DNA from 2 places in the Ruminococcus sp. AF17-22AC genome. Region 2 is predicted to be linked to the other one. Evidence: predicted binding sites of a transcription regulator. Region 2 holds the regulator's gene; the other holds the start of a gene.

Region 1 (3,433 bases), on a different contig from region 2:
TTTACGAAGGAAGAACATACAGATACGGGACTGTCCGATTCCGCCGCCGATAGTATATGGCAGTTCTTTATTCATGATTGCTTTCTGGAATGGAAGCTCTCTGCGGTCATCGCAGCCTGCCTCTGTAAGCTGGCGGTCGAGTGCTTTCTCGTCTACACGGATACCCATGGAAGAAAGTTCAAGAGCGATATCCAGTACCGGGTAGTAAACGAGAATGTCGCCGTTCAGTTCCCAGTCGTCATAGTCCGGGGCACGTCCGTCGTGGCGTTCACCATTGCTTAAGGTCTTACCTACCTGCATAAGGAAGACCGCACCTTTTTCTTTGACAATCTTGTATTCTCTTTCCTTCGGAGTGAGATCCGGATACATGTCAACCAGTTCCTGTGTGGAAACAAAAGCGATCTCTTTCGGAAGGATTTCCTCGATATAGTCATACTGTACAGCCATGTATTTCTCTGTTTTGCGAAGAACACTGTAGATAGAACGTACCGTGTTGATCAGAGTTTCCATAGTGCGTTCTTCTTTAGTAATAATCTTCTCCCAGTCCCACTGGTCAACGTATACAGAATGGATGTTGTCCAGATCTTCGTCACGGCGGATCGCGATCATATCTGTATAAAGTCCTTCACCATGAGCAAAACCATATTTCTTAAGTGCATAACGTTTCCATTTTGCAAGGGAATGCACGATCTCAGCGTTTTCGTCCTGACCTTTGATGTCGAAGCTTACCGGGCGCTCCACACCATTCAGATTGTCGTTCAGGCCGGATGACGGGGATACAAAAACCGGAGCAGAAACACGGAGAAGATTGAGCTTCTGAGCCAGAGTCTGCTGGAAAAAGTCTTTGACTGTTTTAATTGCAACCTGCGTATCATGCAGATTCAGATCTGAATGATAGCCGGCAGGAATTTTAATTTGTTCCATAATAGCCTCCTCAAATTTAATAGAAACATTATAGCAAGAAAAATATGGGATTGCAATTTTAACCTTGTAAGATTTATGGAAAAAGGCTACAATAATACATACAGCGATAAGATGAGGGGGTGTTGTCTATGAGATGTCCTTTATGTGACGGATCTGTTGTGAATGGAAGATGTAAAGACTGTGGTATGCCGTACCGTAACGATGAGATTTTATATCATTTGAATGAAAGCCGAAGAGATCATTACCAGCATGCGTCTGATAAGGCGCGTAAGATCATGCGCGAACAGCAGAGACCGCAGGACACACCGAAGAGAATGAACGGTGCTGCGAAGAGTGCGGCCGGCCGGACAACTGTATCCAGACAGGCAATTCAGGACCAGCAGAAAAAGATCCGTCAGGATGCAATGCAGAAGATGTCTGCGCCGCGAAATACTGCCGGAACGACGGAGAGATACACCAGAAAGCCGAAGAAACGTTCGAAATTTGTATGGGTATGGATACTTTTTATTCTTGTGATGTCACTTGCACCGGCATTTGGCGATTTTAAAGACATGATTCAGGATGTTGTGAACAGCCAGTCGGACAGTGGGAATACATATACAGATACCGAAGAGCTGGATACATATTTTTCTGCCGAGCAGGATGATGATGGATATATGTTTTATTCACTTGCAGCCGGGAATGGTCCGGTAACAGCAGGTGTGCAGATCGAAGCAGGAAGATACGGAATCTATACCATTGATGAGAAAGCAGTGGTTGTAGTTACTTCCAAAGACGGAACGAAAAAAGAGCGTTATCCGCTGAAAACAGGCGATGACACCTTGCTTGTGATGCTGGATGAGGGTGATACGATCGAGGTGCAGTCCGAAGATGATCCAAATGCAAGCATCTATCTGATGGAATGGGTAAACTGAAATAGTGTTTTAACTGATTCTTTTTTGGTAAGATTTCAGACAATAAAAATTGAAATTCACTCTTTTATTTCACATGATATTGTGCTATACTCTCATATGCAACACAATATATGGGGAGAAAGTAATGGGGAGCAAGAAACCTCATAAAAGCAGCAAACAGGAGAGACAAGGTATGATCTATGTAATCAAAAAAGATGGAACAAGAGAAGAATTTGATCCACAGAAAATAGTGAAAGCGGTAAACAAGTCAGCCGCACGAATTCTTTATACATTTTCTCAAGAGGAGAAGGATTTTATCTGCCGTTTTGCGCAGGAGCATGCAGATTCCCTCGGCAAAAACGAGATTGAGATCCAGGAAATGCACAATATCGTAGAAGGCGCTCTGGAGCGTGTAAACCCGGCAGTTGCCAAGAGTTATCGTGATTACCGCAATTACAAACTTGATTTCATCCATATGATGGATGATGTATATACCAAGAGTCAGGCAATCCGTTATATCGGTGACAAGAGCAATGCCAATACAGACAGTGCGCTTGTAGCTACAAAGCGAAGCCTGATCTTTAACGAACTAAATAAGGAACTTTACAGAAAATTCTTTATGAACCGCAATGAACTGCAGGCATGTAAGGACGGTTATATTTATATTCATGACCAGTCTGCACGTCTGGATACGATGAACTGTTGTCTGTTTGATGTGGGTGCAGTCCTGCGTGGCGGATTTGAGATGGGAAATGTCTGGTACAACGAACCAAAGACTCTGGATACCGCATTTGATGTTATGGGAGATATCATCTTAAGTACAGCGGCACAGCAGTATGGTGGATTTACTGTACCGGAAGTGGATAAGATCCTCGGACCTTATGCGCAGAAGAGCTATGACAAATATATCAGTGAATTTTTGAAATATGCTGATGAGAGCTGGAGCGGCAGAGAAGAAAAAGCAATCGAGTATGCGCTTGACAAGGTGCGCAGAGACTTTGACCAGGGATGGCAGGGAATTGAGTACAAGCTCAATACTGTAGGTTCTTCCCGTGGAGACTATCCGTTTGTCACAGTGACACTTGGTCTTGGAACCGGTCAGTTCGAGAAGATGTGTAATATTTCTCTTCTTGAAGTGCACAAGGGCGGACAGGGCAAGAAAGGCCACAAGAAACCGGTACTGTTTCCGAAGATTGTTTTCCTCTATGATGAGAACCTTCACGGACCGGGCAAAGCGTGTGAAGATATTTTTGAAGCAGGTGTAGACTGTTCTGCAAAGACAATGTATCCGGACTGGCTTTCTCTTACCGGTAAAGGCTATATCGCCAGCATGTACAAGCAGTACGGCAAGGTGATCAGTCCGATGGGATGTCGTGCTTTCTTAAGCCCATGGTATGAGCGGGGCGGCATGTATCCGGCTGATGATCAGGATAAGCCGGTATTTGTCGGACGTTTCAATATTGGTGCAGTCAGCCTTCATCTTCCGATGATCCTTGCAAAAGCAAGAGCGGAAAGCAGAGATTTTTATGAGGTGCTGGATTTCTATTTACAGATGATCCGTAACCTGCATATTCGTACGTATGAATACCTGGGACAGATGCGTGCATCCACGAACC
Region 2 (3,433 bases):
GATCATTATTAATGAACTGGAAAAAGCCCTGAAATGATATATGAGTCCCCTTAAGCAGATATGGTAAATAACCCCAATCTTCTTAAGGGGACGTTTTATTTGGAAAGCTTATAATATCGGATCAGGGACGGAGATAATTCCGCATGGTTTTGAGAGCATTTTTTTCGAGGCGGCTGACCTGCGCCTGTGAGATTCCAATTTCATCTGCGACTTCCATCTGTGTTTTTCCTTCATAAAAACGCATTTCAATGATGTGGCGTTCGCGATTGCCGAGCCGTTTCATGGCTTCTTTGAGAGACAGCCTTTCCAGCCAGTGTTCTTCTTTGTTTTTGCGGTCACTGATCTGATCCATAACGTAGAGGGTATCACCGCCTTCGGAATAGACAGGCTCGTAGAGACTGACAGGATTCTGTATAGCATCAAGTGCATAGACAATCATTTCTTTTTCAATGCCGATTTCTTCTGCAATTTCTTCCATGGCAGGTTCTTTCAGATTCTGGCGGATGTAATTTTCTTTTGCATAAATAGCTTTGTAGGCAATGTCACGCAGGGAGCGGCTGACACGGATGCTGTTATAATCTCGCAGATAACGGCGGATCTCACCGATGATCATCGGAACTGCATAAGTAGAAAATTTGACCATCAGGGTATCGTCAAAATTATCAACCGCCTTCATAAGGCCGATGCAGCCAATCTGAAACAGGTCATCAGGATTTTCGTTGCTGTTCTGGAAACGTCGGATAACACTTAACACAAGACGCAGATTTCCTTTAATATACTGTTCCCTGGCTTCGGTGTCGCCCTGTTTGATACGTCGGAACAGTTCATCTTTTTCTTCCTGCTTTAAGACCGGAAGACTGGAAGTGTTGACCCCGCAGATTTCTACTTTATTAAGTGCCATCGAAATATCCTCCTTATTTCATTTGGTATTACAAATGATTCACAGGGAGGATGAGAAATATTCTTTTTTGAAAAAAATATAAAAAATAATAGACCTTGACAGGATCAGAGAAGGTGTTCTTTATGAAAACATTTTTCCTCCTGGATTTCTACGAGGATAATGTCATCACCAATCTGGCGAATACAGTTCCATGGAATGACATATTCATTGTCGTGACCGAAGAAACAGCAAAATTTAGCGGGACCCGGGACGATCAGCGCATTTATGCGTCCTGTGGTACAGTCAAATTCCAGATCGACGGGACAGCCGAGGCTTTTGCAGGTGCAGGTATTAATGATTTCTTTCTGTCGAAGCTCACAAAGTCTCATAAAAACACCGTTTTTTTTAATATATGAATATTTTTTACAGATATACATGACCTTTTGTTGACACTGTCAGAAAAAATAAATATAATTATTTTATTAAAGGGGAAAGAGGGGTAAATACTGTGAGATGCCCATTTTGTAATCAGGATAACAGTAAAGTTGTAGACTCAAGACCGGTAGAAGACACCAATTCCATCCGCAGAAGAAGAATGTGCGAATCCTGCGGCAAACGTTTTACTACATACGAAAAGGTAGAGACGATTCCACTGAGTGTGATCAAGAAAGACCAGACACGTGAACAGTATGACCGTGCAAAGATTCAGGATGGAATCTTACGCGCTTGCTACAAGCGTCCGATACCGATAGAAAAGATTGAAATGACGATGGATTCCATAGAAGGGGACATCTTTGACAGTGCGGACAGGGAGATTGCAAGTACCCGTATTGGCGAGATCGTGATGGAACATCTGAAAGACCTGGATGCAGTTGCTTATGTTCGTTTTGCATCTGTATATCGTGAATTCAAAGATGTCAGCACATTTATGGATGAACTGAAGAAATTTATGGAGCCATAAGAAGAATAAAGTATTAAGAGAGAAGTATTAAGCTGGATTATACAATAAAAAGGCGCTCCGGTCAGAACCGGAACGCCTTAAAAATTATGCTTTTATACAGTCAGAGAATTAAACAATACCCTGAGCGATCATAGCATCTACAACTTTTTCGAAACCTGCAATGTTTGCGCCGGCAACATAGTTGTCTGTCAGGTCATAACGTTTTGCGGCATCGCTGATCTTAGCGTAGATGTCAACCATGATCTGATGAAGTTTTGCATCAACTTCGTCGGATGTCCAGGAAAGTCTCTGGGAGTTCTGGCTCATTTCCAGTGCGGAGGTAGCAACACCACCAGCGTTTGCAGCTTTTCCCGGAAGGAAGAGAATACCGTTATCCATAGCGTACTCTGTTGCTTCTCTTGTAGTAGGCATATTAGCACCTTCTACAATATATTTGCATCCGTTTGCAACGAGGGCCTTTACGCCGTCAACATCAAGTTCATTCTGAGTTGCACATGGAAGATATACATCACATTTGATGTTCCAGATGCCAACACCTTCTGTATAGGTAGCGCCTTCTACGCGGTCAACATATTCTTTGATACGTCCACGTTTTACTTCTTTGATATCTTTCACTACATCAAGGTTGATACCGTTCGGATCATAGATGTATCCGTTGGAGTCGCACATAGCAACAACTTTTGCACCAAGCTGAGTAGCTTTCTGTACTGCGTAAATAGCAACGTTACCGGAACCTGTAACAACAACAGTCTTTCCGTCGAGAGAATCGTTGTGATCTTTCATCAGTTCGTTAAGGATATATACAACACCGTATCCTGTTGCTTCTGTACGGATCAGAGAACCGCCATAGGTAAGCCCTTTACCTGTCAGGACACCTTCATAGAGATCGCGAACACGTTTGTACTGTCCGAAAAGATAACCGATCTCACGTCCGCCAACACCGATGTCACCAGCCGGTACATCTGTGTCTGCGCCGATATATTTGCAGAGCTCTGTCATAAAGCTCTGGCAGAATGCCATAACTTCTCTGTCGGATTTACCCTTAGGATTGAAGTTGGAACCACCTTTACCACCGCCGATCGGAAGACCTGTCAGAGAATTTTTGAATACCTGTTCGAAACCAAGGAATTTCAGAATGCTCTGGTTTACTGTAGGATGGAAACGAAGACCACCTTTGTAAGGTCCGATTGCGCTGTTGAACTGTACACGATATCCTTTGTTAACCTGTACGGTTCCGTTGTCATCTACCCACGGAACACGGAAAGAAATAATTCTTTCTGGTTCTACCAGACGTTCCAGAATAGAAAGACTGCGGTATTTTTCTTCATTACGGTCGATAACAACTTTAAGAGAATCCAGAACTTCTTTTACTGCCTGATGGAATTCTGGCTCGCCAGGATTCTGTGCAACGACTCTTTCATAAACTTCTTCTGTGTAAGACATGTTGATTTCCTCCTCATTCGCTTATTGAATCATGTCTATCTGTGTAAGACATTTGTCCATGGACTATTATACACGAAAGTGGTAAAGTTGCAAAGAAAATTGTAAAAAAAATAAAAAAAAATATATTTCGGGGCGCAAACAAAATTTTG

What was found. The regulator NrdR, encoded in region 2, represses ribonucleotide reductase genes. The targets are predictions, from matches to a motif close to CACNANATNTNGTG.
Region 1: the regulator NrdR is predicted to act here: its motif matches at 1,909-1,922, upstream of nrdD (anaerobic ribonucleoside-triphosphate reductase).

Annotation. Positions count from the first base shown of each region.
Region 1 is NZ_QRXT01000003.1:117,901-121,333, forward strand. It holds gene asnA (aspartate--ammonia ligase) at 1-924, opposite strand, end outside; gene DWW86_RS05840 (hypothetical protein) at 1,053-1,838, shown strand; gene nrdD (anaerobic ribonucleoside-triphosphate reductase) at 2,011-3,433, shown strand, end outside.
Region 2 is NZ_QRXT01000001.1:23,379-26,811, forward strand. It holds gene pap (polyphosphate:AMP phosphotransferase) at 1-37, shown strand, start outside; gene sigG (RNA polymerase sporulation sigma factor SigG) at 122-901, opposite strand; gene DWW86_RS00115 (YlmC/YmxH family sporulation protein) at 1,006-1,317, opposite strand; gene nrdR (transcriptional regulator NrdR) at 1,389-1,841, shown strand; gene gdhA (NADP-specific glutamate dehydrogenase) at 1,950-3,284, opposite strand.